Regions from separate parts of the Desulfosporosinus meridiei DSM 13257 genome, predicted to be linked through region 2. Evidence: riboswitches for the same ligand, from Rfam matches in the RefSeq annotation. Region 2 holds a riboswitch; the other holds the start of a gene.
The links. A riboswitch is a leader RNA that binds a small molecule or an ion and turns the genes downstream of it on or off. The one in region 2 is predicted to bind lysine.
Positions count from the first base shown of each region.

Region 1: another riboswitch for lysine. It lies ahead of dapA (4-hydroxy-tetrahydrodipicolinate synthase); the one in region 2 lies ahead of dapA (4-hydroxy-tetrahydrodipicolinate synthase).

Region 1 covers NC_018515.1:3,089,849-3,102,135, reverse strand. Annotated here, with positions in the region: gene DESMER_RS14345 (sensor histidine kinase) at 1-278, shown strand, start outside; gene DESMER_RS22615 (hypothetical protein) at 691-1,176, shown strand; gene DESMER_RS14335 (hypothetical protein) at 1,205-1,705, opposite strand; gene DESMER_RS14330 (CGGC domain-containing protein) at 1,902-2,249, shown strand; gene DESMER_RS14325 (radical SAM protein) at 2,450-3,574, shown strand; gene DESMER_RS14320 (hypothetical protein) at 3,625-4,101, opposite strand; lysine riboswitch at 4,278-4,453, shown strand; gene dapA (4-hydroxy-tetrahydrodipicolinate synthase) at 4,539-5,429, shown strand; gene DESMER_RS14310 (hypothetical protein) at 5,553-7,142, opposite strand; gene katG (catalase/peroxidase HPI) at 7,478-9,673, opposite strand; gene pta (phosphate acetyltransferase) at 10,227-11,198, shown strand; gene DESMER_RS14295 (hypothetical protein) at 11,254-11,691, opposite strand; gene DESMER_RS14290 (hypothetical protein) at 11,892-12,149, shown strand.
Region 2 covers NC_018515.1:2,387,840-2,400,126, forward strand. Annotated here, with positions in the region: gene DESMER_RS10955 (ABC transporter permease) at 1-22, shown strand, start outside; gene DESMER_RS10960 (ABC transporter permease) at 35-973, shown strand; gene DESMER_RS10965 (MerR family transcriptional regulator) at 1,169-1,972, shown strand; gene sfsA (DNA/RNA nuclease SfsA) at 2,015-2,704, opposite strand; gene DESMER_RS10975 (SDR family NAD(P)-dependent oxidoreductase) at 2,809-3,606, opposite strand; gene DESMER_RS10980 (hypothetical protein) at 3,758-4,177, shown strand; gene DESMER_RS10985 (sulfurtransferase) at 4,270-5,274, opposite strand; lysine riboswitch at 5,620-5,796, shown strand; gene dapA (4-hydroxy-tetrahydrodipicolinate synthase) at 5,916-6,791, shown strand; gene DESMER_RS10995 (3-isopropylmalate dehydratase large subunit) at 6,967-8,253, shown strand; gene leuD (3-isopropylmalate dehydratase small subunit) at 8,270-8,794, shown strand; gene corA (magnesium/cobalt transporter CorA) at 8,926-9,879, opposite strand; gene DESMER_RS11010 (DNA-3-methyladenine glycosylase I) at 10,096-10,656, shown strand; gene DESMER_RS11015 (GGDEF domain-containing protein) at 10,767-11,462, shown strand; gene sigZ (RNA polymerase sigma factor SigZ) at 11,523-12,080, shown strand; gene DESMER_RS11025 (arsenite methyltransferase) at 12,169-12,287, shown strand, end outside.

The sequences.
Region 1 (12,287 bases), 700 kb from region 2:
AGTTGGCAGTTGCTAGTTGGGTTTTTGATAAAGGGCGAAAAGCGGGGAAAGGAACGGAAACTTTAGGTGCTGCTACGGCTTTGTATTTGCCCCTGAGTACAGAACAGGGAGTTCAAGGGGTTCTGGGTATTTGTTTTAATACAACAGAAGTGCAATTCGACTCAGAGCGTATTCGCTTATTAGAGGCTTTTGCCGGGTTAACTGCTATGGCAATTAACAGGATCAAATTGTCAGAACAGGCGAGGCGAACCCTATGCCAAAGTCATAGTTGTTACTAATAAATAAACATGAGATCATCCATAGTACAACTTCAAAAAAGTTTCTAGGAAGAAGGATCTCGTACTATAGTCAAATGCACTACATGTAGTAGAAAAAGGACAGTAACGAAACTAAAGTTTCTTACAGTCCTTTTCTACCTTCTATCCTTCTAATTTATTACTAGCTAGAGCTGAAAAATTCGCATAGTAGCACACAAAAAGTATTGATGAATGATCTATAGAATTTTTATGTTTTATTTATGCTTTACATACAAATATTTCAACAATTTTTATGGGGCTTAGAACTATAATAAGGCTGTAACGAACTATGCGACAATCGGTGGCCTTTCACGATAAGCAAATGGTTTTTAACAAAAGAGACTAGTACAGTGAGTCTGTTTGGAAATAAAGAGAATTAAGCAGGATGATTTTTATGAAGTATGAGTTTAAGCTAAATTATCCAGAGGATAAAGTAATTGATATTAACGTATCCTTTTGGTCCGGGGCGGTTAATATCAATTTTGATGAACTTAATATAATTCGGCAATCAAATCTTAATGAATATAAAATTCAAATTTCAAAGGATAGTTTTCGATTCTTAAAAATTAAACGACAGTTATTTGGACTCGATCCAATACCAAAAATCGTATTGGATTCAGTGGAATTTGATCTGGCTCAATCACTTCGCTGGTATGAATATCTTTTATGCTGCATTCCGCTAATATTGATATCCGGTGGGGCCATTGGAGGTTTTATTGGACTTATGGGGATGCGATCGAATCTTTGGTTAATAAGGAATAATAAATATCCGACATACATACGAATTTTTATGATATTTTTAATAGGTTGTTTGAGCTTTTTAGGATATAAGGAGCTATCAAGAGGTATAGCAACTGCAGTAAGATTAATCAGATCTTGAATTTATACTGATTACCTTTTATAGCTCTTTATTCCTGCTTCAACCTCCGCTGATAGTACAAAAAGATCGGTAGAGGAATTACAATCCAACCAAAACTCTTAATCAGGCTATTCAAAGCACGCTCACGGGCTCGAATCTTTTCCTGACTAACAAGGATTTGATAATCTTTTTGTAATTCTTCTTCGCTTTTCTCTTCGACTTTTTGCTGAGGTTGTTTGGGGTCGCTATACTCTTGAGGAACAACATACCCTCTCTTATATTCCTCATATGTCATATAGTAACTTGGAGGTGAAACCAAGTCAGCCACTGCCATAAAGGAAGCGACACTTCCCCCAATGGTCATCATCAAGGTGGCAAACAAAATAAGATACGTATACACCATCTTAATCATCTTTTTTCCCCCTTCATCTTGATAGACAGGATCTATATTTTTTTGTCGTGACCGAACTGAAAGGACGACTGCAACAATCATAAGAAGCACCAAAACGAATAGAACGATTCCAAAAATGCCGATAAATCCTACTGCCAATTCCCCTCGCCTCCTCTAATCTGTAGTTTGATGGAGATAGCTCGTATATACGTTTAGACGTAGAAATTACTGTCTATCTGACATTTATTATAGCATAAACAAAGAAGCTCTTCTCCCACTTACTGCAAGCTAAAGTGTGAAGCACGTCACACCTTAGCCCATTTTAATTGTAGTATAATGGTTAAGGGTGTTTTTTATGAAGATTGGAATTTTAGTGCGTGAAGAAACCATGCAAATTTGTACGGGAAAGGGCTGTCTTAACGCTTTTTTTCAAAGAAAGGATTCCTTTGCCCGATATACTGAAGAACTAGAATTACTAACGTTTACTCACACTGGCGGTGATTTAAATCGCAAGATAAAGAATATGATTCAAGCCGGGATAGAATCTGTACACCTTTCTTCCTGCTTGAGAGCAAGGTCACCAGACTATGACGCGTTAATTAAAGAGCTATCTGAGCATTTTACTGTTGTAGGATATACCCATGGTCCAGAGGTAAGGACTAAAGATAAAGCAATTAATGATAATGATGGAACTTCAAGCTGACAGCTGAAAAGTTATTTTTGGAGTCCTATTTTTTTTGTCCTCATATCCATTTTGATCTCCATAAGGTAAAATACTAGAGGAAATCGAGACCAGCCTAGCTATATCCGTGTTAATCTGAAACTTTTATGGTATTATGAAAAAACATAGCAGGAGATACGAATCTAATCCGTAGTAGATTTTTAATTATAGGAGGACATGTTATGAAAATTTCCAAGAAAGATGCCTTGACTTGGTTTGAATTCTTTGCAATATTGCCAGAGGATGAGGAAATTATGACCAAGCAACAAGAAATCATTTACGCAACCTTTGCCCAAATTGAGGCAGCCATCGATCATAGAAATGATATCTTAATGTCGGAAATCAGAGGCCTGAAAACTTTGGAGAATAGAACTTTTTTTGTGGGAAATGAAAGCAAGTTCCCCAAAGGATGTCGTTCTTGTCTCTTGGGAACCGGTTTGAGTGCCATCAGGAAAACGAACAAATGTAACTTAGAGTGTAAGTTCTGCTATCATTATGGAGAACTGGATGAAATTCCACCGGTTGGCGAAGGTATGTGGGAAATCGGAGACACAAAATTTTATGAGAAGGACATTGATTTACTTCTTTCCATCCAACAGAAGCCCACGGGTATTTCCTACGTTTATTTAGAGCCATTCATGGAAATTGAAAAATACTATCCGATTATCAAGAAATTCAGTGCTGCAGGGATTCATCAACATCTCTATACAAATGGCACTTTAGCTAGGTCAGAGACCTTGAAAGCTTTAGGTGAAGCCGGTCTTGACGAGTTGCGTTTCAACCTGGGGGCCTCAAATTGTTCAGACAAAGTGATTAAAAATATGGCAATAGCGAAAAAATACATCAAAAATGTAGGTATTGAAACGCCAATGACTCCGGAGTTCTTCGAAACCTTTTTCCGGAAGAAGCAAGCAATCTTAGAGACGAAACTCGATTTTATCAATTGCGCAGAATTGCACCTAAATGCCAATAACATAGACAATTATGACGGGGAAAACATGTATATTTCCAGACATGGCTATATATCCCCCATTTGGAGTCGGGAATTAACTCTGAAATTCATGAAAACAGCCGTTGAAGAAAGCTGGGATTTAGCAGTTCATGATTGCTCAAACTATACGAAATTTGCCAGAGGTTTAAATTTTAGTGGCAATGAGGGTAGGTGGGTCGGATCCAGTAATTATACCTGTGCGTTTTTCAGGATACCCTACGAAGTGTTTTTACCCATACTGCGTGATGACAGTTTCAAGTTTTTGAGTGAAGAGGAATTGCCTGTCGGCTATCGACCAGGAGAGCTGGTTTTTTAATCCTCGGGATGAGCTCAAGCTGTGCAAGAGACTTATGCGCTTAAGCATAATCACTCTTCTTTGGCCAAAGGACTTGTATTTCTAAACAACCATGAAGCAAAACCCCACCAGCAAAGAAATAAAAAATAACCCGGTAGGGGGTAGAACCAGTTAACGAAATCGAATAGTCCAACATTATGTACGATATATCCGAAACCAAGGCTTATACTGGCCCAAGTTAAGATATAGGGATACCTGAAAGACTTTTTGGCGGGTAAAAAATAAAGAAAAATCATAACAGTAACCGTCCAACACAGTGGAGACAGGGCCATCATTTTCAAAACATAGAAGATGCTTAGGTTCTTAAACCACATAATACCTAGTATGTTTTGAAGTAAACCAACTGCTATTATATCCCCTAACCCGCCGATAAGAATTCCATAGATAAAGTATTCTTTATATTTATTTTTAGGGATAAAAATTAATGTTAAGAAATAGGTCATGACTAGAAATATAGGGTAAAATAATAATGTTATTACTTCATCCATGCTTTCTCACCTCCAATTTTATAGGCATTTTATTTATTTGCTTAATAAGTAATTTTCATTCAGCTTATACGGGTTATGTACGCAACCTAGTTATTCTTAGCTTTAGATGGAGTTTGCCTAAGAGGTTCGTCAAATTTAGGCTTGACAAATATAGCAATATATGAATATTCTTAATAAGAATTGATAGAGGTGCATCGTACAATCAGTACCCGAAGTTGTTAAGGTTTACGTAAGACCGTAGCTTTGGTGAAAGGTGTAGATGCCGAAGTCGGTCTCAATTACGTGGGGACAGGGCTGGTTGAACAAAATAAGATTTGTTTAACTGTCGCGTTTGCGGAGAGCTATCTATCTTACAGTATGATTGGAAAATCATATGGGTAATTTAGTGGCTGAATTCCGTATCAGCTATTTTTTTATAGAGGGAGACGGGGATAAACATGAAAAAGAAGACTGTTTTCAAAGGTATTGCCACTGCTCTCATAACTCCTCTGGACGAAACAGGAATTAATTATGAGCAGTTTGGCAAATTGATCGATTGGCAAATTGAAGAAAAGATTGATGCTCTGGTGATTTGTGGAACCACAGGTGAAGCTTCGACCTTGTCTGACGCTGAGCATAGAGCTGCAATTACATTTGCAGTTCAGCAAGCTAAAGGCAGAGTGCCGATCATTGCAGGCACAGGCAGCAATGACATCGAATACGCCCATGATCTCACTAGTTTTGCCTGCGAAGCAGGTGCGGATGCAATGCTTGTAGTTACCCCATATTACAACAAGGCAACGCAAAAAGGCCTAACTAAAATGTTTACACAAATTGCCGATAAGAGCACAAAGCCCATCATTCTTTACAATGTGCCTTCAAGGACGGGAATTAATATTGAGTCTGCAACCTATGAGGCATTGGCTGAACACGAAAATATCGTAGGGATCAAAGAAGCAAATGGCAACATTTCAAAAATTGTTGAGACGATGGCGCGTGTCCACGGCAAGCTTGATTTGTATTCAGGCAATGACGATCAAATAGTTCCGCTTATGGCCCTTGGTGGAGTTGGCTGCATTTCCGTGCTTTCCAACATTATGCCGGCACAGACACGTGAGATTTGCACCCGTTTCTTTCAGGGTGACATTGCCGGCAGTGCTGAGCAGCAATATAAGCTTTATGGCATTACAGAGGCTCTGTTTTGTGAAGTTAACCCTATTCCGGTCAAGGCTGCTATGGCAGCTATGGGTTTTTGCAAGGATTACCTAAGAATGCCTCTCACAACAATTGAGGATACAAACCGTGAAAAGTTGATCTCGGTTATGAGGGCATACGGATTAATCGTTTGATGAAGGTGCTGCAGTAGAAAATCTAGTAGCGCAAGAACCTATATGAGAAACCGTGTTAATTAGACCCTGTAAAGTAAGAAATCCCTCCGCTGTAATGGCGGGGGGATATTTGTTTAGGGGAATTTATCTTTTGGAAGTGTAGGCATTGGCTAGGACGAAGGTAGTCCCATTATATTCATATTCTTGGGTAAATCTCGAATTGGCATCTGCCTGTGCTCTTACACTGAAGTTTTCTTGACTCATAATGATTTTGTTGTTAGATAGTTGCCATTCACCATGATCCCCGGCTGTAGCATCCCAAATAATATTGTAGCCATCTATTCCATTCCAAGTTAAAAGTGTTAATTCAGGATAACTTCCGCTTTCACCACTTGTAGTTATTAGGCCTAGGACAGGGAAGGAAATCCCTTCAAGATTAAATAATCTGATGCTGATTGGAAACATAGGATAGTCAAGTTTAGAATCGTTATTACCAATTTGAAATTTTGATTGCTCCTCGAATGATTTGCCATTCCATTGTAAGATAGCAAGTGAGCGTGTTTTAAGGTAATAAGCGATAAGCTCGTTTTTCGTATTATTATCTAAGTCGAAGAGATAATGATCATTAGCAGGAATGCGGTAGCCGTTAGGTAAAACATCAACAGTGATCTTTGTTGGCACAGGCGAATCTGAAGATGGGGTTATTTGATTAGCAACAATGACTTGAGTATTATTGACTAGATTCAAATATCGTTGATCGATATTATCAGATCCTGCGTCAGATTTCTTTTTCATAAACAAGTATGTAGTGTCTTTGTATTTGCGCCCAGGTATGATGGTAAGCGATTCCCCGCCAAAATAGTTACCGCGGCGTGTTCCAAAGCTTCTCGTCAGATTAATATCCAATTGGTAGTTTCCTGGGTTCAGATTAGCCGAACTAACAATTCCGGTTTTTTGGTCGTATTGTACTTCAATCAATGTTCCATCGCTTCTAGTCAATGTGATCTTTGGTTTGTCGGCAGGTACTACAGAATCAATGTTAATGTAATCGCTTAAAGCAAGCTTAAACTCGATAGCTCCGAAGGCAGGGTTAACAATTTCGTTAAGCTTTTTGATAAGATCAGTGCCGCCCGCCGCAATAAAGGCACTTGAATCTCCGAAGGCATTAAGCTCGTTAAGAAGACTTTTAGCCTCAAGGTAATATTTATCTTTTCCATAGCCAGTATTATAGTAGTAATCGTAAAGAGGTTTGTAAGCTTTGATCTTGCGGGCTGCAGATTTGGCTAAGCTATTAGCATATTCTTCTGATTTCGGATATTTCTCTTGTAATATTTTTAAGATATCCTCGGATATTGACTCATCACTAAAATTCAGATCAAAGAGCTTTCCATAAGCAAAAGCAACTTTGGCATGCTGTGGGTAATCCGAGATGAAGGCTCGATAGGCCTCATCAGCTTCAGATACTTGGCTATAATCCAAAAGTCTGGCAGCTATAGATAGGCGTTCATCCGGTTGATAAACATTCTTATACCAGTAGTAGCAGCCCGTTGTGATTAGGCAAACTGCTAAGATTGAGAAAATGACGACCTTGAGTTCTTTAGGCCTTTTAGAACTTATTTGAGCGTTCAGTGCATTTTCCGCAGCTTCACCATTTTTCTGAAGCAGCTCAGTAACTTCTTCAGCTTCTAATGTTGGGGCTAAGTCCATTTCAGATCCCCCGCAGTTACACTTCAATTTTTCTCCCCCTTTTGTTGCTCTAAACAGATACATACAGCAACAAATTCATTGTTTTTATATTTATTATCCTCAATACGTTAATACGGCCTTGGGATAGATTATGAGGGGGCAGAATGTAAGAACTGTGTACAGAAGCAGAAGAACAAATGTGAAGATATTTAGCAGAAAAATCTCTAGCGTGGCTAAATGAGGAAGCAAAGAAAGAGTTCACTGAAGATAAGAAGAAAGCAATTGATGATTGGCTTAAAAACATCATTTCAAAATAGGAAAAGCCCCTCGGCTGAGGGGCTTGATGTTATTTATTCATCCAAAGTCATTGATGATACCTACATTCAAGCCAGATCGAAACGGTCCGCGTTCATGACTTTGTTCCAGGCAGAAACAAAATCATGCAAGAACTTAGCTTGAGAGTCGTCACAGGCATAGACTTCTGCGATGGCCCGGAGCTGGGAGTTTGAACCGAAGACGAGATCAACACGGGTGCCGGTCCATTTGAGTTCGCCGGTTGTGCGATCGCGACCCTCGAACACGTTTTGATCGTCAGATGTCGCTTGCCAGGCAGTGTTCATGTCCAGGAGGTTGACGAAGAAGTCGTTGGTAAGCGTCTCGGATTTCCTGGTAAAGACACCGTGCTGAGACTGACCGTAATTGGTATTCAGTACTCGTAGTCCGCCTAACAAAACTGTCATCTCCGGAGCTGTCAAAGTCAAAAGTTGGGCACGGTCCAGCAGAAGTTCTTCTGCCCGTACGGAAACTTTAGATTTTAAGTAATTGCGGAACCCATCTGCAGCAGGTTCGAGTACAGAAATAGAAGTAACGTCGGTCTGCTCCTGCTGGGCATCCGTGCGCCCCGGCTTAAAAGGAACGGACACATTATGACCGGCATTCTTGGCAGCTTGCTCTATACCTGCACAGCCGCCCAGGACGATCAAGTCAGCGAGGGAAACCCTCTTTGAACCTGACTGGGCACTGTTAAACTCTGTTTGAATTTTGTCCAGAACTGCAAGTACCCCATTCAGCTGACTTGGCTGGTTGACTTCCCAATCCTTCTGGGGAGCAAGACGGATGCGTGCCCCGTTGGCCCCGCCGCGCTTATCGGAGCCGCGGAAGGTAGATGCCGAGGCCCAAGCTGTGCCGACAAGCTGGGAGACTGACAGGCCCGAAACCAAGATTTTACCCTTGAGATCCGCCATATCCTGTTCGTCAATCAATTCGTGATCCACTGCCGGCACCGGATCCTGCCAGATCAGCTCCTCCTCAGGAACTTCGGGACCGAGATAGCGTGAACGGGGCCCCATATCCCGGTGGGTGAGCTTGAACCAAGCTCGGGCAAAGTCATCGGCGAATTTTTCGGGGTTTTGCTGGTAGCGCCGGGCAATTGGTTCGAAGATCGGGTCGAAGCGCAGAGAGAGGTCAGCCGTGGTCATCATAGGTCGGTGCTTCTTGGCTGGGTCATGGGCATCAACCACCATGTCTTCTTCAGCAACATCCTTAGCCAGCCACTGATGCGCGCCGGCTGGGCTCTTGACCAGCTCCCACTCATATTTGAAAAGTACATTCAGGTAGCCCATGTCCCATTTGGTCGGGTTCGGTTTCCAGGCACCCTCGATGCCGCTGCCAATGGTATCTCCGCCTTTGCCGCTGCCGAAACTGCTCTTCCAGCCCAGGCCCTGTTCCTCAAGGCCGGCAGCTTCAGGTTCCGGACCGACATGGGCCGCATCCCCCGCACCATGACACTTGCCGAAGGTGTGTCCGCCGGCGACGAGGGCGACAGTCTCTTCATCGTTCATAGCCATACGGGCAAAAGTGTCTCGAACGTCATGCCCTGAGGCCACAGGATCAGGGTTACCGTTCGGGCCTTCCGGGTTTACGTAGATCAGGCCCATTTGTACGGCGGCCAGAGGATTTTCCAGATCCCGTTCACCGGAGTAGCGCTTGTCGCCAAGCCACTCGGCTTCAGAGCCCCAATATATGTCCTCTTCCGGCTCCCAGACGTCCGCACGTCCGCCAGCGAAACCAAAAGTTTTAAGTCCCATTGACTCGATAGCGCAGGTACCGGCGAGGATCATCAGGTCCGCCCAGGAAATTTTCCTGCCGTATTTCTGTTTGATGGGCCAGAGCAGACGGCGAGCTTTGTCCAGGTTCACGTTGTCCGGCCAGCTGTTGAGAGGGGCAAAGCGTTGGGTGCCGGATCCCGCACCGCCGCGGCCGTCATTGGTACGGTAGGTGCCTGCGCTGTGCCAAGCCATCCGAATGAAGAAAGGTCCGTAGTGACCATAATCCGCCGGCCACCAATCCTGAGAGTCGGTCATCAAGGCATATAGATCCTTCTTGAGGGCTTTCAGATCAAGCTTCTTGAATTCTTCGGCATAATTAAACTCCGGAGCCATGGGATTACTCAAGTTTGAGTTCTGATGAAGAATCTTAAGGTTCAGTTGGTTTGGCCACCAGTCCTTGTTGGAAGTTCCGCCCCCTGCCGTAGCACTTTTTGTATGGCCTGTTACCGGGCATCTGCTTTTTTCATCCATAAAGTTCCCTCCTCTTAAATTTCTTAAATAGGTGCATATCTGGATTATCAAGTTATGGATGGCAGTTTCCACGCAAGTAGAAAAAACACCATCCAAACTTGACAACGATGCCGGAAACATAATGTTCAGCGGCTCGACAGTGTTATTTACACAGCTTCGCTGTGCATAAAAAGGGCTCCTTATCTATTTGCTTTTGAGATTATATTCTCAAACAGGCAAGCTTCTCTGTTTGATGTCAATGTTTGAAATTCCCTGACAAGCTTGCCGCATTTTTATGTTCAGAGGCAAGGCTTTGCTTGTTTTCTGTCTACTCAGCTAGAAAATTAATAATTTATGTAAAATTGTAATGGTTACAAACTTAATTATATAGTATGATAAGAAAGATGACAATGAAAAAGTAAGAAAATTAAAAAAGAAATTTGGAATACAATATGTGCTACTTCTACAGAAAAGTATATTTACGGTATTTTAAAATTTCAGTATAATTAAATATACTATTTGGAAAAGAAAGCGGCGAGTATTCAATAGATTGGGAAATGGCAGGGGATGAACTATGTTTGAACCTATGATTGCTTTATTAAAGAAGCAGCAGCGAAAGCTCGTTTTTACTGAGGGATCTGATCCGAGGATTCTTGAGGCAGCAAGTCTCCTGAATAAGGATGGTATTCTCGTGCCGGTACTTCTGGGCAATCGTTCTGAGGTAGAAGCTGCAGCCCAAGACATTGGTTGGCCGGTAGAAGGGATTGAAATTATTGATCCCCTTACCTATGCTGGCATCGATAGAATGACTGCAGAATTGTTTGCCTTGAGAAAGGGAAAAGTGGATGAGGCTGCTTGCCGTACTCTTTTGGCAAAAGCCAATTATTTTGGCATCATGCTCGTAAAGATGGGTTATGCCGACGGTCTCCTGGGCGGAGCCACTTATTCCACGGCTGATACCGTTCGCCCCGCATTGCAGATTATTAAGACAAAGCCGGGCAATAAGCTTGTCTCAAGCTGTTTCGTTCTGCACCGCTCTACACCGGATGGCGAGGAAACATATCTCATGGCTGATTGTGCTATCAACGTTAAACCCACAGAGGATGAGTTGGTTGAAATTGCTGTAGAAACAGCAAGAACAGCCAGGTGTTTTGCTGTAGACCCGAAGGTGGCTATGCTTTCCTACAGTACCTTAGGCTCCGGTCAAGGTGAGACTGTCGATATAATACGTAACGCAGCGGAAAAATTAAAAGCCATGAGCCTTGATTTTCCAGTCGACGGCGAGCTGCAATTTGATGCAGCTTTCTCTCCTGATGTTGCTAAAACAAAAGCTTTTGATTCGCGAGTAGCGGGACAGGCCAACACCTTCATTTTCCCCGATCTTAATTCAGGGAATATCAGTTATAAAATAGCCCAGCGACTGGGAAAGTTTGATGCTTTCGGTCCGATTCTCCAGGGTCTGAACGCTCCTGTTAATGACCTTTCCAGGGGGTGCAATGCCGAAGAGGTTTACAGGATGGGTATAATCACGGCCGCACTCAAGTAATGGCCAACTCAAAACCGGGAAATTATCGATGATTGAGTTATCAACTGCGGCTGGATTATCGAGATATTACTGCTGGCCCACCGGAAGAAGAAGCCATTGCCTTTAATTGGTCACCGATGGCAGCCAAGCCAAAGCCAATAACACTAATGATATTTCCTATTGTAGAATATTTTGCGCCCTTTAATGTTAACGGAGAAACATCACGATCGGCGGTTGCAATTTGGTTGTACCTGGCGATCACTACATAAGCGGAAATGATGCTTGCTATAAAGAATGTCCAGCTTGCTGCTGCAATGGTATAGGCAGAATCATCCGGGAGGGACTCTTTATAAAATTCTTTAGAAATTATTTCCTTCTCGGCTTGGAAAGTTGAGATTAGGGCTATAATCGCAGCAATAAGAAAAAGAAAATCGCCTATTCGTTCATCTTTGATTAAACTAAGAGTCAACTTATATTGATTATTGTTAGCGGTCCTATTATTTATAGCAATCATTCTTAGAATTACCCCTCTGTTTTGATATTCCATAGTATGCTGAAAAAAGGGAGAATGTTTGAAGAAGACAACACGATTGACGAGTTTCCTGTTGTTCCAAATGTGAAGCGGGGTGGTTGTGCAGAGAGCAGAAGTAAGCTGTGAACACACAAAACATTTGTGATATACTGTGGGATGGATAAAGCTTAATGGAGGTAAACATGAATAACGGACAGGAACAATTTTTAAGTTTCATTTTAGAAAGAGTAAAAGATGACAGGGTAGAGGAAGCAAAGGAATTACTTGTTGAAAGCTTCAAGAAGCTGACAGAAGGCAATTTTACACAAGATGATATAATGCTGTTTTTGCCAAAAATGATTGCTTTGCTAAAGCCAGAAAAGTTGGAGGAAGTACAATCCGTTGTTATGCAGTTTGCTGAAAACTTTAGTCATTTGCTGCCTAACAGCAAACTTGGATAATTACCATACGTTCTATCTGTTCATAAAGCAAAGGGCATGAATCCAAGTCATAGGAAGGAGTTCATGCTCTTTGGCTTTGCAAAAGGGAAGTCCGGTTACAGAGGGAAGGGATATGTCCACCCTTGCCCCAAAGGTCGG
Region 2 (12,287 bases):
CCGACTTTTAACCGACGAATAGGAGGATCAAACAATGGATTCTGAAATTATTGCGCTGATTACCATGTATTTAGTAGCCTCTGTCAGGATGGCAACCCCGCTCATCCTAGCGGGATTGGGAGAGGCTGTTTCTGAAAAAGCTGGAATCCTGAATATCGGCGTTGAAGCAATTATGCTATCCGGAGCGTTTTTCAGCTTCATCGTTGCTTTTTTTACTGGTAATCTATTCCTGGGTCTATTAACGGGTATTGTTGGCGGGATCTTAGTCAGCATGATCCATGCTGTGTTGAGTATCCATTGTAAAGCAAACCAGACCATTGCAGGTCTGGCACTTAACTTTATGGTTATGGGGCTGACAAGCTTCCTGTTCTTAATTGTCTTTGGTCAAACAACGACCATTCCAGCTTGCAATATGTTTGGTGACCTAAAAATCCCTTTGCTGGCCAGTATTCCGATCATAGGCCCAGCTCTGTTTAATCAAAACCTATTTGTCTATTTAGCTTTAATTGGCATTATACTAACAGCGATTTTCTTTTATAAAACGGAGTGGGGCATCAATCTGCATGCTGTTGGAGAACACCCGCAGGCGGCGAATTCTGCAGGTCTGAATGTCTTTGCAATTCGTTACTTTGCCTGTTTTATAAACGGTGTATTAGGCGGATTAGGGGGAGCGAGTATAACCCTGGGACAACTGGGGTTCTTTATGGAGAATGTTACCTCAGGAAGAGGGTATATCGCCTTGGTGGCTGTAATCCTAGGACGGCGTAATCCCATCGGGATTCTTGCGGCTGCCATGGTCATCGGATTTTCCCAGGCACTGCAGTACAACCTTCAAACCTTGGGTTTCCCGATTCCGACTCAAGTATTCACCATGTTCCCTTATCTGGTTGCCGTCATCGTACTCTTCTTATCAATTGGTAAAAGTATTGACCCTTCTGCATTAGGTATCCCCTTCGAGCGCAATAAAAGGTAGCGACGATTTTTGAAGAAATCTGCACTAACCATTAGAAATTATACATAGCCAACATATGTCCGATTTTTCCTTGAGATCGCAAAGGTTAGTTAGGATAATAATATTTCTGCTCCTGAATAGGTCGAAAAACTACGGGATTGTCTGATGGGCAATTGATAGATATAATGACCTTAGCACAGGAAAGGAAAAGGCTATATGAAAGAAACTCTTAGCATTGGCGAGATAAGTGCTTTATTTCATTTAAATGTCCAAACACTCATCTATTATGATTCAATTGGGCTGCTAGTCCCCATTGAACGGAACCCGACCAACGGCTATCGCAAATATCGATTCGATCAGATCTATAAGCTGGCCACCATACGTTATCTGCGTCGCCTAGGTTATTCCCTCAAGGAAATTCAGGCTTCTTATTTAGAATCCCGTGATATCGATTCTAACTTGGAGCAGCTAAAAAAGCAGTCAAGTATCATCAGAAAAAAAGCAGAAAACCTGCTTAATACTGACAGGGCAATTCAGCAGAAAATTCATTTCATCGAACAGGAATTGCCCAATGTAGACATTGAGTGCGTTTCAATTAAGGCATTCCCCGAGAGGTTCTATTTTCCTATAGGAGGAGAAGAGCTGCTCTATGGGGATGATTGGTTCTATCTCAATCCAACGGTGGTGTTTTACAAAAACGATTCCAAATATTTTGGTGCTTATCTCTTTGACGATGGAGAAAACACAATCCTGCAAAAAGAAACGTCTGATTCTCTGCGCTTTCCTGTTATACCCGCCGGGCGCTATCTCTGCGGGTATCATCAGGGTGCTTATGAACACATCTACGCAAGTGCCCAGCGGATTCGTGAGGCGGGTGGAGATTTAGATCTTGCTGATATAACCATAAACTTTAATATCATTGATCAATTTGTGGAACGAGACAACAGGAACTACATTACTGAAGTGCAAATCCCGATTATCGACAGCGAGGAACATCGGGAGCTTTTATTAGGGATTTGAAAATCAGGTCATAGTAGATTGTGTAGATCATTGAAGCCCTGTCTAGCAAAGACGGACTTCTACCGGAGTGCCTATGGTTATCCCGTCTTCAGAAACTATCGAATCATAAGCCAGGATAGTCACTCCTTTTTCACTGGCGAGCCTTAAGGCTTTTGTGAATTCCGGATCCCTTATCTCAAAGGGGGTAAAATAGTTTACGCCTTTCATTTGAATGAGAAAGAAGATGAACCCTGCATACCCTTCTTCAACAGCTTTGATCATTTCATAAATATGCTTGCAGCCTCTCTGAGTAGGAGCATCTGGGAACATGGCAATGCCTTCAGTTTCAAGGGTTACACCTTTTACTTCAATGAACCCTCTTTGATCGTTGCTTTCAAAGTATAGATCAAATCTAGAATTACCGTAAATAACCTCTTTGGAAAGTTGTGTAACTTCGCGAAATTCCTTAATTTTCCCCTCATTGATACCATCAAACACCACCAGATTGGGGACTTGTGAATCGATATTGATCAGAACATCTCCCTTATAGCTGGCTATAAGGGAGTACTTCGTCTTGCGCCCTGTATTTTTTGCTTCTTCCAGAATTACCATAGCTCCTTCTTGGAGTATCTCTCTGCATCGCCCGGTATTTTTAACATGGACAATTTCTTCATTATTGTCTACTATTACGTGAGCAATAAATCTATTAGGCCGTCTTATAAATCTTGCAATTTTAACAGATGAATACTTCAATGTTTGCACTCCTTTTATTCATAAGCCATAGCCTGTCTAAAACTTAATTTCATGACAAGATTGCCGCCCATTGTAAAGAATAATATAGAGGATGGGATAGTTAATCAATTGTCATACTTAGAAAGCCACTTGGAAAATTCAAGGGCATTTATTTTTTCAGCTGTTAGGCCATCGGACTTGCTGGAAGCCAAGAATACAATGGGTTCTACCATAACTCTTGGGCGTAGAAGAGGGGATTTGATTTGCCCCCTAAGATCTTCGGGAATCATCCCCGTATCAGTTGCTCCGCCAGGAAGCAGCATATTAACGGATATTCCATATGGGAGGAGATCCTCGGCCATAATGTAGGACAGTGACTCTGCACCGGAGCCGGCAGGGCCGTAGGGGATAAAGCCTGTACGCCTCATGGTTTCTTGATTCATCGTAATGTTGATAATTTTCCCATGTCCCTGGCGGATCATCAGGGGGGTAAACCCTCGGGCCACAAGAAAATAACCCGTAAGATTTGTGTCAATTAAATTTCGGAACCCCTCAGGGGTAACTTGAAAAAAGGGCAGGGGTTCAATCAAGAAGCGCTTATTTACTGTGCGCATCCCAATTCCGGCGTTATTGACTAAAACATCAAGCTTTCCCCAGGTTCTTTGTACCCATTCCACTGAATCCGCTATCGATGTTTCCGAGCGAACATCCATAGGTAATCCGTATACATCCAAACCGGATGATTTAAGTCGTTTGACTTGATTATCCAGTTTCACGCCCGGTCTGGAAGCTAAGGCAACCCTAGCCCCTGCACGAAGAAGCCCTTCTGCCATTGCAAGTCCAATACCACTTGAGGCACCGGTGACAACGATACTGATTCCCGCTAAGTCAGTATTGGAATTTGAAGTATTAGTGTTTGTCATCTTATTCCTCCTAAATGTGCTATGAGTATAATACCGAAATTTTAAAATAAATACTATCAAGAAAACGAGGCTGGTGCCTGGCCTGCAGGAGAAGGCTGCCGCTTTTGTTCATCAAAATTGGTCATGATAGCGTTAAGGAGGTATAGTCATTTTGAAGAAAATCCTATTTAGATTAGCAACAATCCTGCAAATTCTTTTCATTATAATAGCCTATCTAATTCAAACATACTCAGTGAAAAAGATGGGAGTGATGCGATTCGTTGTTTATCTAAACAACACCTGGGAGGATTTGTACCCCATTGATGAAATTCTACATATTGGGGTCAGCATCTTAGTGATATTTACGATTATTACCCTTATTGTGTTTATTAAAATGATAAAAAAGAGTTCTGGTTTAGGCAAAGAGGCTGTCTCCTTGGTCGTTTTCCTAATTATCATTACACTGGCAGCTACTATTTTCACTATCGGCTTCTCAACAGAAGACTATCGCTCCTATTACTTTATCAGCTTCATATTGGCAATCGTCAACTTGATTCAAAACATTAAGATTATAGGATATTTAAAAAAGTAGGAGCCTCGGAATTGATCAAGGCCCGGAGGATTAGAACTGAAAAGCAAAGAGAGTCGACAGCTTTTGCTATCAGACTCTCTTTAAGCTATTAATTATTTTTTATAGTTAGCTGACGCTTCTTCGGGAGTAATGGCCTGAACCGGATTCTTTTCATCCATCTGCCATACGAACCAGCCGTCGTCATACAATTTAATATTTTTCCAACCATTTTCATAGGCCATGAGCCAAGGGATAGTTGCTCTCCAACCGGTTCCACAGTAAAAGGCAATTTCATTATCTTTTGTTATACCTTGGTCAGCCCACATGGCTACCGCCTTGTCAAAGTTGATGAATGTTCCGTCTTCATTGAGGTAGTCAGTTTCATCATGTCCCCAAACTGCACCTTTAGGTTCGCCAGCTCTTTTAATGTAACTATAGCCGCTTTTCTTACCTGTAAATTCATCTAAACTCCGAATACTTACTAATCTAAAGTTCTTGTCTTTTGCCAGCTTATCTTTTACTTCGTCAGTCGCTAAAACATAGTCCGGATGGGCAGGTATAGTTACCCCAAAATCTTTCGCTGTTGCTTGAGCAGTTTCTATACCGTCCTTAGTTGGATACCCGGCTTTTTTCCAAGCGTTCAATCCACCATCGAGGACCTTGACATTTTCAACTCCAGCCCAGATACATACGAATGCGACTCTCGCTGCACCTGAGTCTGCACCATAAACGATTACATTAGTATCTTTCGTTATACCATAATTTTTCATTACCTGGGTAATTTCCGCGCCTGTTCTGATATCCCATTTCTTTTCTTCTTCGATTTCATCTGTATTTAGATGGATCGCTCCCGGAATATGTGCTTCTGTGTAGGCTTTATCTTCGCTAACCTGGCCCCAAGCGGCCTCAATAATTACATAATCTTTTGATTCCGGTTGTTTACCATCAATGACACCTTTTACCCAATCTGCGGACACAAATACCTTTGTCTTTTCGACTGCCTTAACCGTCGGAGTTTCTGCCGCAGGCTTTTCCGGTGTAGTGGTGGAACTACAGCCAGTTGCAAATGTTGCTACCATCGCAATACAAATAAGGACAGTAAGTAATTTCTTTTTCATTAATGTTTTCTCCTCACAAAATATTTAGTTTAAACCTTTATATTGTACAAAATAGCGGCTCTCTCGATAAAATAATAACTGCAGATTATCGGAGAGAATATCGATTTTCACCCCCATATTCTTAGAACTATAGATCTACAGTTCAAGAAATGAATATAACCAAGCTAAATGTTATCATCGATAGCTGGTTATGTAAATATACTATCACCATATATCTATGTAATAGATTTGCAAATGCTTATGAGTGCGACAATATGGCGTTAATCAATGGGATATGTTGGTAAATTTAACAAATAGGCCATTGCACTCAGGGGTGATTTTCGCTATAATCTAACTAGTTGAATACCTGAAGATAGAGGCGGGTCAAACAAAAGTAGCTAAGATGAGGTTGGAGAGATACCTATGATCCTCAGCGAAAGGGGATGGCTCCGAAGGGTGGAATTTCTCTTTAATTCCATGCCTGGTTCCCGGATTAAGAGTCCTTGAACTGTCACCGTATCGCGGTGAAGTGCTATCGTTTTGTGTGCATTATTTAATTTTTATTAATTTTGTTTAGAACAAGGCGTCAGCTTAATCTGCGCCTTGTTTTTATATTATGAACAAAAAATGCACCTGTATAATAAGGGGTAAGGAGTGGGAATATGTCATTTGGAAGAATTCTTACAGCAATGGTTACACCTATGAACGAGGCTTTAGAAATTGATTATAAAGAAGCGGGGCGTTTAGCTTTACATTTAGTTAAGCATGGTAATGATGGGATTGTCGTCGCGGGGACAACCGGGGAATCCCCGACAATTTCATCTGAAGAAAAGCTTGAATTATTTAAAGTCGTTAAAGAAGCCGTAGGCTCGCGGGCTGTCGTTATTGCCGGGATCGGCTCAAACACCACAGAAGGAAGTATAGCATTAGCCAAAGAGGCAGCCGCAATTGGAGTAGACGGGCTGATGGCAGTGGTACCCTATTACAACAAACCTTCTCAAGAGGGCTTATATCAGCATTTCCGAAACATAGCCGCAGCCACTCCGCTTCCCTTAATGCTTTATAATATCCCGGGCAGATGTTCGGTGAATATGCTCCCGGAAACCGTGCTCAGACTGAGCAAAATCCCCAATATAACAGCGCTTAAGGAATCCAGCGGAATGATGGATCAGCTCAGCGAACTAAAGCGCATTCTACCTGAAAATTTTGCTATCTATAGCGGGGATGACTCCCTAACTTTGCCTATGCTGGCTTTGGGCTCCACTGGTATCGTCAGTGTGGCCGGACACGTGGTTGGTGACGAAATGAGAAACATGATCGACTCCTGGTTTGCCGGGGATACTCAAACAGCTTTACAATGGCATTTGAAGCTAACTCCCTTGTTTAAAGGGATTTTCGTAACCGCCAGCCCTGTACCGATTAAATACCTGTTGAAGTATCAGGGGATTAATGCCGGGGGAGTAAGACTTCCTTTGGTCGACGCTGTAGAAACCGAAAAAGCATTTCTCGATGATTTATACCTCCGAATTAAAGGTTAAAATGACAAGTATTTCTTATCGTACAAAACTGTAATATTATACTTTAATATAATAAGATTTTATTATAAAATAGGATAGATCCCAAGGTTGCTACTAAAGCGGCATCATCGGAGGATGAAATAGATTTTGGGGCTTTTTCTGGGTTAAATTTTAATAAAAATATAAGGAGAATAAAATGGGGAAAACAATCGCTGAAAAAATATTTGATGCACACAGGGTGAACATGCCGTTTCCGGATACCCATGTCTTAAAACTGGATAGAGTTTTCTGTCATGAAATTACCACCCCCATTGCCATCACGGATCTTATGGCCAGGGGAATGGACAGAGTCTTTGATCCTACGAAAATTAAGGCAGTCATCGACCATGTCACACCTGCCAAAGATTCTAAAACTGCTGAGCAGGGAAAGATTCTTCGGGATTGGGCGAAAAGACATGGTATCAAAGACTTTTTTGACATCGGGAGAAATGGTGTTTGCCATGCAATATTCCCGGAAAAAGGATTCGTAAGACCCGGCTATACAATTATCATGGGAGATTCACACACCTGTACCCATGGAGCTTTTGGAGCTTTTGCTGCCGGTGTCGGGACTACTGACCTTGAAGTAGGGATACTTAAGGGTATCTGTGCCTTCCATTTCCCCAAAACCATTAAATTTGTGCTTAATGGCAGCTTAAAGCCGGGGGTTTATGCCAAAGACCTGATCCTTTTTATTATCAAAGAACTGACAGTAAACGGGGCAACAAACATGGTCATAGAATTTACCGGACCGGTGATCGAGGGAATGTCCATGGAATCACGGATGACATTATGCAACATGGCCATTGAAGCCGGAGGCACTTGTGGCATATGCTACCCAGATATGACAACCGTTGAATACCTCTGGGAATTCATTCAAGACGAATTTGAAACTAAAGAAGACGCTTTGCTGGAATACTCAAAATGGACTTCAGATGCTGATGCTGCATATGAAAAAGTCTATGAATATGATGTCTCAACCTTAGAACCAATGGTTACTTTCGGATACAAACCAGACCAAGTAAAACCAGTCAAGGAAATGTCTCATACAAAAATTGATCAGGTGTATATAGGAAGTTGTACCAATGGTCGTATAGAAGATCTTAGAATTGCTGCTAGTATCATTAAGGATAAGAAGATAAGCGATGACGTAAGGGCCATTGTAAGCCCTGCAACCCCGGCTATTTATTCCTTGGCTTTAAAAGAAGGTCTAATTGAGATTTTCCAAGACGCAGGTTTTTGCGTTACAAACCCAACCTGCGGAGCTTGTCTTGGCATGAGTAATGGGGTTCTAGCTAATGGTGAAGCCTGTGCTTCTACCACAAACCGAAATTTTAATGGCAGAATGGGGAAGGGCGGTACTGTTCATTTGATGAGTCCTGCTACTGCTGCAGCTTCAGCGATTGAAGGAAAAATAACCAACTCACAATTGTATAAAGCTTGAAATATCGGAGGGAAAGATGAAAGAATTTAGCGGAAAAGTCTTATTCTTGGATAGAAGTGATATCAATACCGATGAAATCATTCCGGCCAAATATCTTACTGAAATTACCAAGGAGGCCTTGCAACCTTATTTATTAGAGGATTTGACACTTCCTGGATTTAACAATAAAGAAGATATTCAGAACAAAACTGTGCTTGTAACAAGAGCCAATTTTGGTTGCGGGTCTTCCAGAGAGCATGCTCCCTGGGCCTTAGAAGTAAACGGAATCAATGTGGTGATAGCTGAGAGCTTTGCCCGGATCTTCAGACAGAATATGTATAACTGCGGTATGTTAGCAATTGAATTGCCGGCTGATAAACTAAACTATCTTTTTGAGAACTACGCGGGGAAAGACACTTTAATAACAATTGACATTGATCGTAATAAGATTGTTGTAACTTCATCAGACCAATCAGAGGAAATTGATTTCCAAGTCGGCGAGTTTGACAAAACACTTGTCAAAGAAGGCGGCTGGGTTGGTTACGCTGATTCAAACTATTGATTTCTTAGGTCTATTATTTGTTTTTTAAGTTGAGCCTTTAACCCTGTACAACCCTTTGGTTTTGCAGGGTTTTTTATTTTACCCGTGAGTGCAGAATACGGAAAAAGTAAGAATAACCTTTTGCCAGTCTATTAACTATCAAACCATCCTTTGCGCTTAAACCACAAGAACATTAAAACACCGATACAAGACATTATTCCTAAAACTAGGAAGTAACCATATTTCCAGGATAACTCCGGCATATAATCAAAGTTCATTCCATAAATTCCGGCTATAAAGGTTAAAGGTATAAAAATTGTAGTGATCACCGTCAGTACCATCATATTTGTATTCATACGATTTGAATTGATGGATAAATAACTATCACGGAGGTCAGACGTTATTTCCCGGCTGGACTCAATCATATCTGAGAGCTTTAATAGATGGTCATGTATGTCAGAAAAATATATTTTATGCTCTTTGAAGCCTGGTAGTCGTTCAGAATTCAAGATTCTATACAACAAATCTCTCATTGATGATACGGTTCTTCTAAGTTTCAATAAATCCCCTCTTATTTGAAATACCTCATCTAACAATTTATGGATAAACTTACGATCTAGATTTGCATCTAATCCATCTAATTTATCTTCAATCATATAAACAGCCGGGAAAAAACGGTCAACTATTTTATCGAAAATTTGGTGTGCTACAAATATAGACCCTTTGTCCCAATGGGATGGATCTCCGGTAACTCGTTCCCAAGCCGCATCAATCTCAGGCAAGCTATCAGTATGGAAGGATATAATAGAATTTTGTTCGACAAATAAGGATACCTCCGAGGGGTCGAGAGTATCGTCTTTCAAAGCATTAAGAATGAAAAAGGTGTACCCTTCATAATAGTCTAGTTTGGGTTTGTTCAAAGAAAAAAGGGTATCCTCGATAGCCAAGGGATGGAACTTAAAGTGCTTTTGTAACAATTCTATTTCAGACTCGCTAGGGTTATCAAAATCAACCCAATACCATTGCAGATCATGATCACTTAAACTAGCTAGACTGAAGTTAAGATAAGGCTCCGAGTCCTTCTTAAATCCAAAGGTTCGAATCAAATTAACTCATTCTCCTGTCTTGGTTATAATATCTATTAACATGATAATTTTAACAGATAACTCATTAATTCGCATTAATTGCCTTAATACCCTCCAAGGGTTTTTGGGGTTGACCTGTAGCTTGAAATTGAATTTTGATATAAAATGTACGAGACAGTTTGGGGCACCACTTTTTGTGTAAAATTTTCGACTTAAGAATTAACTGGGGGAATTTTCATGAGTGCATGTTTATGGCCGGGAAATAATCCAATGATGCAGCTGTATCACGACCAAGAGTGGTGTAGACCAAGTCATGATGATTCATATTTATTTGAAATGCTTACCTTAGAAGGTGCTCAATCAGGATTATCCTGGAATATTGTTCTTTCTAAAAGAGAGGAATATAAAAGAGCTTTCCGCAATTTTGATATTGTCTATTGCTCAAAGCTAAGCGACGAAGAACTAGAGGGCATCAGAACTCAATATAATGTTATTAAACATCAATTAAAGCTAAAATCTGTTAGAAGCAATGCCTTAGCTGTTCTTAAAATTCAATTAGAGTTTGGAAGTTTCTCGAATTTCTTATGGCGCTATACTGATTTTAAACCGATCATCAATCATTGGGAGTTGGATGGACAGATTCCAGCGCAAACTTCACTTTCAGAACAAATCAGTAAAGATTTGAAACGAAGAAGTTTTAAATTCGTGGGTTCAGTAACTGTCTACTCATTTATGCAAGCAATCGGCATGGTCGATGATCATGTAAGATCATGCCTACACCATACAAATAATAGATGAGGCTTAAATTTGATAGAAAGAAGAGTAATAACAGGAAAGGATATATACTTAGCGTAATGGTTGAATCTTCTGTTGAAGTGATAATAAAATAAAAGGGAGCTTTAATGTTTATGATCCGAGTTTGGTTGTTATTAGCTATGGTAATTCTTGCAATTATGCATACAGCACTTACGCACTTCATGGTTATCCCTTTCTTTAACAGTATTATTGTTAAATGCTTGATACTGGGTATTGTTTTTGGGCTAATGAATTACCTTGTAGCAGAAGTGTTTGCCCGGAAATTTGATAAACTTAAAAAAATCAATAAGCAATTAAGAGTAAATCTTAATACTGATAATTTAACAGGAATACTCAATCGGAGAGCTTTTGACAATGATATAAAGAGTTTAGAAGAATATAAGGGTTCATATTCATTAATTTTTATTGACATAGATAATTTCCGGGATTTTAATAATCGTTTTGGTCACGATGTTGGTGATAGGGTACTGACTAAAGTTGGACAAACGATTCAAGCATCCACTCGCGCTTCAGATAGAGTGTACAGGTATGGTGGAGAAGAGATAGTTTTACTTTTGATGGACTGCAAAAAAGCTAATGCTTGGAAGATGGCCGAAACGATCCGCACAGAAATTAGTGCCCTAGATAATGAATCCTATCCTCAAATCACGATTTCCTTGGGCGTTTCAAGTTATCCTGACGATGGGGATACTATTCAGGAACTTATTGTGGCTTCTGATCAAGCTCTTTTATTAGCTAAACGAAATGGTAAAAATCGTACTATTTTATGTGGTCAGTACGCTAAATAAAGTAATCTATAAATAATCTCCTATAGGAACGCCTGCTATGAAAAAATGAGGTGGTTTGCAATGAGTACTTGTATAAACTGTGTTTGGGAGGAATTCAGTCTACCACTCAAAAGGTTTATTAAGAAACGGGTTGCCAATGAACAGGATGCCGAGGACATATTTCAGGAGATTTTTTTAAAAATCCATAAAAATATCGGCGGGTTGATGAAGGAGAATAGACTTCATGCTTGGATATTCAGAATAGCCCATAACACTATTAAGGACTACTATAGGAGGAATAACCTTAAGTTGGAAAGCACAGATCTTGGCGAAGATCTGGAAAGCAATACCGCAGAAGAAACTTCTGCGAATACTGAAATAGCATCCTGCTTAAAGATTATGGTGGAAAGTTTACCTGAGACCTATAAGCAGGCTATTCTGCTGACAGAATTTCAAAGCATGACTCAGAAAGAGTTGAGTGAGAAGCTAGGTATTTCTCTATCAGGCGCAAAATCCAGAGTCCAGCGGGGAAGAAAAATGCTTAAAGAAATGCTCTTAGGCTGCTGTCAGTTGGAAATTGACAGCAGAGGGAATATCATCGACTATAAGCATAAAAGTAGTGAATGCAAATATTGTTAAGGAAATGGACGTAAAGCTGCGTCCTTTTTTCTTTACCTGCGTCTTTACTTAGTAAAGACTATTTAATGAAAACTGATGGAGGGTATTTATGATAGACACTAAAGAAGAGATTAGAGACTTTATTAGAAACAACTATGCAGAGGTTGCCCGAAAAGGAGCTGAAGGAGGCTGTTGCGGCGGCGGATGCAGCTGTAGTGGTTCTCCGGT